One region of the Vagococcus luciliae genome, then DNA from elsewhere that is predicted to be linked to it. Evidence: predicted binding sites of a transcription regulator. Region 1 holds the regulator's gene; the other holds the start of a gene.
The links. The regulator HrcA, encoded in region 1, represses chaperone genes, less so after heat shock. The targets are predictions, from matches to a motif close to TTAGCACTCNNNNNNNNNGAGTGCTAA.

Region 1 (4,608 bases):
TTTATTGTGACTTCAATAAAGTATTTATTGAAGGACAACCTGTTGATGAATACATTGAGGCTTTGTTGAAAGAAATCAAGTTAACAAAAGAAGCTTATCCATCAGATACAACTGAAACCATTTATATTGGTGGTGGTACACCAACGTCTTTATCTGCTAAACAGCTCGACCGTCTATTAAGTGGTGTAAAAGAATTATTACCGTTTAATCTAAGTGATGAATTTACTGTAGAGGCTAATCCAGGTGATTTGACAAAGGATAAAATAAACGTTCTTCAAACACATGGGGTCAATCGATTGTCTATGGGAGTTCAAACGTTTGATGATAGGTTATTAAAAAAAATTGGTCGAAAACATTCAGCACAAGATGTATTTGATACTATGTCTCTTTTAGAACGTGCTGATTTTTCGAATGTTAGTATTGATTTAATTTATGCTTTACCAAATCAAACAATGGAAAGTTTTGAAGACACGCTGGATAAAGCTTTGGCACTAGATTTACCTCATTATTCTATGTATTCATTGATTTTAGAAAATAAAACCATGTTTTATAATTGGGCAAGGCAAGGTAGATTGCATTTACCAGGGATTGATGTTGAGGGAGATATGTTTGAGCGAGCTATCGAACGCATGACGTTAGCTGGAAAACATCAGTATGAAGTGAGTAATTTTGCTGAAGTGGGAAAAGAGAGCAAGCATAACTTAGTTTATTGGAATAATGATCATTATTATGGATTGGGCGCAGGAGCAAGTGGTTATTTAGGCAATATTCGTTATAAAAATCATGGGCCTATCCAACATTACTTAGAACCTTTAAGACAAAATAAATTACCTACTATTACAACAGAAAATTTAACGATTAAACATCAAATGGAAGAGGAAATGTTTTTAGGATTACGTAAAAAACAAGGTGTTTCTCTACCTAATTTTGAACAAAAATTTGGTCAAACATTTGAATCAATTTATGGAAGTATTGCTGAGAGGTTAATAGAGGAAGAAATGATTCAAATAAGAGATGGCTTTATTTCGTTAACGGATAAAGGGTTAATTTTAGGAAATGATGTTTTTGAGAAGTTTTTATTAGAAAAATAAGTATGAAACAGTCTAAAGAGAAAAAATTAGGCTGTTTTTTTGTTATTCTCGTTTTTTTGACAAAATAAATTGACATATTCTTGTGATTACTCATTTATAAATTTGTCATAATATAGATAAATCCTTTGTTTATTAAGCTTTGTTAACTGGTATCGTTAAAATTAGCACTCTATAACAAAGAGTGCTAAAAAAGAGAGGCTTTTAGTTGACAAAAAAATTAATCCTTGTTATATTGAATAATGTAGTTAGCACTTAGTATAAATGAGTGCTAATAAGGAAGGTGATTCGCATGTTGAGTATGAGACAAGAACACATCTTACAATTATTAGTTCAGCTCTATACTGAAACAGGACAACCTGTTGGATCGAAGACCTTGATGAATAACGGGATTACAGTTAGTTCAGCAACTATTCGAAATGAGCTGTCAAAATTGGAAGATTTTGGTCTTATTCAAAAAATGCACACGTCTTCTGGTAGAATCCCTTCAATGCAAGGGTATCGTTATTATGTGGATCATTTAATGGATCCTAGTAAGATTAGTTCTACCGATGCTCAACGTATCAAGCGATTGTTTGATCGCAAATTTAATGCCACAAATGAAATCATTGAATGGTCTGCTAATATTTTATCCGAGCTAACAAGTTACACAGCCTTTTCGTTAGGGCCAGAGGTAAAAGAACGTCGATTAACTGGGTTTCAAATTGTTCCATTAAATACGCGACAATTAATGGCGATTATCGTGATTGATCAAGGATATGTTGAAAGTCAAGTGTTCTCAATTCCAAGTTCAGTGTCAACTGAAGATATCGAAAAAATGATTCGAATCATCAATGATCGATTGTTGGGAGAAACACTTTTGACAGTTTACCATAAGCTTCGAACAGAGATTCCATTAGTTCTCCAACGTTATTTTAATAATTCAAGTAATATTTTATTCTTATTCGAAGATGTGTTTAATCAAGCTTTTGATGAACAAATTTATGTGGGTGGAGGGATGAATTTATTAAATTCAGCTGCTATTACAAACCCAAATGAGTTTCAGTCAGTGTATTCCTTAATTAGTGATACAGATAAATTGACTGAGCTTCTTATATCGGATAAAGATGAAAAAATTGATATTAAAATTGGAGACGAACTAAACAATGAATTGTTGCAAAACATGAGTTTAGTAACTGGATCATACGATGTTTTTCAACGAGGCAAAGGATTAGTAGCTGTTTTAGGACCTGCTAGCATGTCTTATTCGAAACTGTTAGGAGTTATGGATGTTTTAACAGATGAGTTATCTAGACATCTAGAAACATATTATCGACATTTGGAAAATAGTGGAGAGTGAAAGGAGACTGACTAAAGTGAAGAAAGACGAATCAGTTGATAAAGTTAACGAGGAAGAAAAAAAAGACGAAGAGTCGACAGTTGAAACAAATGAGGCTGTTGAAACCGAAGAAGTGGTAGAAGAAAACGAAACGGAAGAATCGTTAGAACAAACATTACAAGAAGATTTAGATAAGATGGAAGATCAATTTCTAAGAGCTCAAGCTGAGATTGCTAATATGCGCAATCGACATAAAAAAGAGCGTGAGGAAGCTTCTAGATATCGTGCACAAGAATTAGCAAAAGAGTTATTACCAGCTTTGGATAACTTAGATCGTGCGTTAGCGATTGAGGTAAGTGATGAGCATGGTGAAGCGATGAAAAAAGGAATTGAGATGGTGAGAGAAAGCATGTTACATGCTTTTAAAGAATCTGGTATCGAAGAGATAAAAGCTGAAGGTGAAAAATTTGATCCAAATTTACATCAAGCCGTACAAACAGTTCCCGCTGAAGATGGTCAAGAATCAGATGTGATTGTTCAAGTGTTACAAAAAGGTTATATATTGCATGATCGTATTTTACGACCATCAATGGTTATTGTGACACAATAATATAAATTAACATTTAAATAAATTAATTAGATAAAGGAGATTTTTAATATGAGTAAAATAATTGGTATTGACTTAGGAACAACAAACTCTGCAGTAGCTGTATTAGAAGGCGGAGAAGCAAAAATTATTACTAATCCAGAAGGTAACCGTACAACACCATCTGTTGTATCGTTTAAAAATGGTGAAATCCAAGTTGGTGAAGTAGCAAAACGTCAAGCTGTAACCAACCCAAATACAATTTCTTCAATCAAACGTCATATGGGAGAACCTGGATATAAAGTTGAAGTTGAAGGAAAAACTTATACACCACAAGAAATTTCTGCAATGATTTTACAATACATTAAAGGATTTTCTGAAGATTACTTAGGTGAAAAAGTTGATAAAGCTGTTATTACAGTTCCTGCTTACTTTAATGACGCTCAACGTCAAGCAACAAAAGATGCTGGTAAAATTGCTGGTTTAGAAGTTGAACGTATTGTTAACGAACCAACTGCAGCAGCTTTAGCTTATGGTTTAGATAAAACTGACCGTGATGAAAAAGTTTTAGTATTCGACTTAGGTGGTGGTACATTTGACGTATCTATCCTTGAATTAGGTGATGGTGTCTTTGATGTATTATCAACTGCAGGTGACAACAACTTAGGTGGAGATGACTTTGACGAAAAAATCATCGACTACTTAGTTGAAGAATTTAAAAAAGAAAATGGAATTGACTTATCTAAAGATAAAATGGCAGTACAACGTTTGAAAGATGCAGCTGAAAAAGCGAAAAAAGATTTATCAGGTGTAACAAGCACTCAAATCAGCTTACCATTTATCACTGCTGGTGAAGCTGGACCTCTTCACTTAGAGTTAAACTTAACTCGTGCAAAATTTGATGAATTAACATCTGATTTAGTTGAAAGAACTAAAATTCCAGTTCGTCAAGCAATCAAAGATGCTGGTATTTCAACTTCAGAAATTGATGAAGTTATCTTAGTTGGTGGATCTACTCGTATTCCTGCAGTGGTTGAAGCTGTAAGAAAAGAAACTAAAAAAGAACCTAACAAATCAGTTAACCCTGATGAAGTAGTAGCAATGGGTGCTGCTATCCAAGGTGGGGTAATCACTGGTGATGTTAAAGATGTTGTCTTACTTGATGTTACACCATTGTCATTAGGTATTGAAACAATGGGTGGTGTATTTACTAAATTAATCGACCGTAACACAACAATTCCAACAAGTAAATCACAAGTCTTCTCTACTGCAGCAGACAATCAACCAGCCGTTGATATCCATGTATTACAAGGTGAACGTCCAATGGCAGCTGATAATAAAACATTAGGAAGATTCCAATTAACAGATATTCCTGCAGCTCCACGTGGTGTGCCACAAATCGAAGTATCTTTTGATATCGATAAAAACGGTATTGTTAATGTAAGTGCAAAAGACTTAGGTACTCAAAAAGAACAAACTATTACAATTAAATCATCTTCAGGTTTAACAGATGAAGAAATTGAACGTATGGTAAAAGACGCTGAAGCAAATGCTGAAGCAGATAAAGAACGTAAAGAAGAAGTTGATTTACGCAATGACATCGATGCGTTATTATT
Region 2 (4,608 bases), 350 kb from region 1:
ATCATCTCCAAATAATCGAGAGACGTTGTTAGCTTGTAATAAAATCATAACTTCCTCCATCTTTTAACTTCTAAAAATAGTTTATCATAATTTTAATAGAAAGTTTGGTATATTTATCGCTCATAGTTACTCAAATACAGGCGTAAAAATTGCTTTTATACTGTAGTAAAGGTATTCTATTAACGTGAACTTTATAACAATGAGGGTTTAAGATAAAAAAGTGAGGGAGTTATTATGAAAGACACAACTATTCCAAAGGCAACAGCAAAAAGGTTACCTTTGTATTATCGTTATTTAAAATTTTTATTTGATTCAGGCAAGAAGAAGGTTTCATCAACTGAATTAAGCGAAGCCGTTAAAGTAGATAGCGCGACGATTCGCCGCGACTTTTCATATTTTGGAGAATTAGGTAAACGTGGTTATGGCTATGATGTTGAAAGTTTAATGACCTTTTTTGCAAAAACACTGAATGAAGATCGTTTAACTAATGTGGCTCTTGTTGGTGTTGGTAATTTAGGACATGCTTTACTAAACTATCGTTTCCATCAAAGTGATAGTATTCGCATTAGTGCTGCATTTGATGTTAAACCTGATATTGTTGGTCGCATACTTGATGGTGTTCCTGTCTATGATGCTAATGATATGGTTGAGCAAATTCGTGCACAACACATTGATGTTGCTATTTTAACTGTCCCACCAGCACATGCACAAGAAAATGCTGACCGTTTAGTTGAAGCTGGAATTAAAGGAATTATGAATTTTACTCCTATTAGAATCAACGTTCCAAAAGATGTACAAATCCAAAATGTGGATTTAACAAATGAAATGCAAACTTTAATCTACTTCTTATCTAATTATAAAGAAGACTAATCAAAAAGCTTAACGAAAATTTTTCGTTAAGCTTTTTTAAGTGGCAAACAATATAATACCATTTAGTAAAATATGAACCATGATAGGTGTCATAATCGTACCACTAATCTTATATAAACCAGAAAAAATTATTCCTAAACAAAAATAAATAAATAGATTTCCATTTATATGCATTAACATAAAAATCAGTGAGCTTATCACAATTCCCACCCAAATCGGTAATTTTTGTCCAATCCAATTGACAAAACTAAAACGAAATACTAGCTCCTCTATGATAGGATTAAAGAAAATCGTTATCATAATAAAACTCCATGATAGATTTACAGGCCTATTATTTACTAATATTAAATTAGGAAAAAAATAAGTTGTCAAAAAAATAATAAATATTTGAGTAAAAAAGCTCAATATTAAACCAATCACTATTAAAGTAACTAATTTTTTTAATGATGTGCCTGAATGGTTTAATGATTGTTCTTTATTAGTTTTCACATAAATTATTAGTATGAACATTAGAATCATTGTGTATAAAAAAATAGTTACAACATTATTTAATGAAAAAAGAAGTGTTCTATTTAATAAAAATAAGTAAAGAAAACTTGTATACAGCATATTTTTGTTGATTGACATGTTATGTATCACCTACTATCATTTTATCTCTTTACTTATTGTATCAAAATACTTGCAAAAAAAAACATTTATCTGTATTATAAAAGATGTGATTAGCACTCAAAGATAAAGAGTGCTAAAATTATAAACATTATGGAGGGATACACATTGTTAAAACCATTAGGAGATCGTGTCGTTATTAAAGTGAAAGAAGCAGAAGAAAAAACTGCCAGTGGATTAGTTTTAACATCAGCTTCAAAAGAAAAATCTCAAACAGGTGAGGTCGTTGCTATTGGTGATGGTCGTACTTTAGAAAATGGGACAAAATTATCCGTATCTGTAAGCGTTGGACAAACTGTCCTATTCGAAAAATACGCCGGACAAGAAGTAACAGACTCTGGTGAAGATTACTTAGTACTACACGACAAAGATATCATTGCAATCGTAGAATAAAAAATAAATAATGAGGTGAACAATAAATGACAAAAGATATTAAATTCTCTGAAGATGCACGTAGCTCAATGGTACGTGGTGTGGACACATTAGCAAATATTGTAAAAGTAACATTAGGACCTAAAGGACGTAACGTTGTTTTAGATAAATCATTTGGTTCTCCATTAATTACAAATGATGGTGTGACGATCGCTAAAGAAGTTGAACTTGAAGATCGTTTTGAAAATATGGGTGCTCAATTAGTAGCTGAAGTAGCTTCTAAAACAAACGATATTGCAGGTGATGGAACAACGACTGCAACTGTTTTAACCCAAGCAATCGTTCGTGAAGGACTTAAAAATGTAACTGCTGGTGCAAACCCAATCGGTATTCGTCGTGGGATTGAATTAGCGACTAAAAAAGCTGTAGAAGAATTACATGCTATTTCTAAAAAAATTGACTCTAAAGAATCAATCGCACAAGTAGCTGCTGTTTCTTCTGGTAGTGAAAAAATTGGTGAATTAATCTCTGAAGCAATGGAAAAAGTTGGTAACGATGGCGTTATCACGATTGAAGAATCTAAAGGGATTGAAACTGAATTAGACGTTGTTGAAGGGATGCAATTTGACCGTGGTTACCTATCTCAATACATGGTAACTGACAATGATAAAATGGAAGCTGTTTTAGAAAATCCATATATCTTAATTACAGATAAAAAAATCTCTAACATTCAAGATATTTTACCTTTATTAGAACAAATCTTACAACAAGGCAAACCATTATTAATCATTGCTGATGATGTTGATGGTGAAGCTTTACCAACATTAGTATTAAATAAAATCCGTGGTACATTCAACGTAGCAGCTGTTAAAGCTCCTGGTTTTGGTGACCGACGTAAAGAAATGTTACAAGACATTGCCGCTTTAACTGGCGCAACTGTTATCACAGAAGATTTAGGATTAGACTTGAAAGACACAACAATTGATGCATTAGGTTCTGCAAGCAAAGTGGTTATCGACAAAGATAACACAACAATTGTTGAAGGAAATGGCGATAAAAAAGACATTGAAAACCGAGTATCATTAATTCGTTCTCAAATCGCTGAAACAACATCAGACTTTGATCGTGAAAAACTACAAGAACGCTTAGCTAAGTTAGCTGGTGGTGTTGCTGTTATTAAAGTTGGTGCTGCGACTGAAACAGAATTAAAAGAATTGAAATTACGTATTGAAGATGCGTTAAACGCAACTCGTGCAGCTGTTGAAGAAGGGATTGTTGCTGGTGGTGGTACGGCATTTGTTAATGTATTACCAAAAGTAGCTGAACTTGATGTAACTGGTGATGAAAAAACTGGTGTCAACATCGTTGTTCGTGCCTTAGAAGAACCAGTTCGCCAAATTGCTGAAAATGCTGGTATGGAAGGTTCAGTTGTTGTTGATAAGTTAAAACAAGCTGATACTGGCGTTGGATACAATGCAAAAGATGATACTTGGGTAAACATGATTGAAGCTGGTATCGTAGACCCAACTAAAGTATCTCGTTCTGCTTTACAAAATGCTGCAAGTGTTTCTGCATTAATCTTAACTACTGAAGGGGTTATTGCTGACAAACCAGAACCAGAAGCTCCAGGAATGCCTGGTGGAATGGATCCATCAATGATGGGCGGTATGATGTAAGTTTTTTTAAAAGAGGAATATTGAAATAAAAGAAACCACATGAGGTATTACGTCTCATGTGGTTTCTTTTATTTCACCCAAAAACACTTTATTCATAACCCTTTTTTATATCTTTATATAAAAAAAGAAAGGATGATCATATAAATAAAGGAGATACTGGATTTATAATAATTTGTTCTTCACTAGTTTTCTTGATGACTCCAGGTTTAGCATTCTTTTACGGCGGATTTTCTAGAAGAAAAAATATTATCAACACCATGATGATGGTTATTTTTTCTCTAGGACTATCTTCCATATTATGGATTATACTGAGTTATAGTTTGTCTTTTAGTGGAGGAAATGTCGTTCATATTAGTTCAGGTATAACAGGACTGGTACTGGCTATTGTTTTAGGAGCAGGACTACTTTGGTTTGGATGGTTTGGTTTTAATTCTGGCAGTGCACTAGGTGCAAATAAATTAGCTATTCACGCATTACTTGTTACCCATTCAGCTGCTGCAATTGCAATGTTATCGTGGATGTTAATTGAAAAAACAATGATTGGTAAACCAACCATTGTTGGTGCTTCTACGGGCGCTATCGTAGGACTTGTTGCCATAACTCCCGGTGCTGGTTTTGTACCACTATGGAGTGCCCTAATCATCGGCTTCTTAGTTAGTCCAGTTTGTTATATTTCTATTGGAATCATTAAGCGTAAATTAGAAATTGACGATGCTCTGGATGCATTTGGATGTCATGGCGTCGGTGGAATCGCCACAGGGATTTTTGCAGAAAAATCAATTGGTGGTGTGAATGGTTTGCTATATGGTGGATTAAATTTATTTATCGCTCAACTGATAAGTATTTTAATCACATTATTATTTGCTGGGCTTGTTAGCTTTATTATTATCAAAATTATCAACGTATTCATGCCTATTCGTGTATCTGAAAGAGATGAAATTCAAGGTTTAGATGTGACAGAACATGATGAAACGGCATACCCTACTTTCTTTGGTATGGATAACTAAAATAATATTAATGGAAA

Region 2: the regulator HrcA is predicted to act here: its motif matches at 1,590-1,616, upstream of groES (co-chaperone GroES).

Annotation. Positions count from the first base shown of each region.
Region 1 covers NZ_CP102451.1:1,265,716-1,270,323, forward strand. The annotation lists gene hemW (radical SAM family heme chaperone HemW) at 1-1,091, shown strand, start outside; gene hrcA (heat-inducible transcriptional repressor HrcA) at 1,381-2,427, shown strand; gene grpE (nucleotide exchange factor GrpE) at 2,444-3,016, shown strand; gene dnaK (molecular chaperone DnaK) at 3,065-4,608, shown strand, end outside.
Region 2 covers NZ_CP102451.1:913,430-918,037, reverse strand. The annotation lists gene G314FT_RS04755 (ABC-F family ATP-binding cassette domain-containing protein) at 1-48, opposite strand, end outside; gene G314FT_RS04750 (redox-sensing transcriptional repressor Rex) at 235-870, shown strand; gene G314FT_RS04745 (CPBP family intramembrane glutamic endopeptidase) at 907-1,170, opposite strand; gene groES (co-chaperone GroES) at 1,630-1,929, shown strand; gene groL (chaperonin GroEL) at 1,956-3,584, shown strand; gene G314FT_RS04730 (ammonium transporter) at 3,725-4,591, shown strand.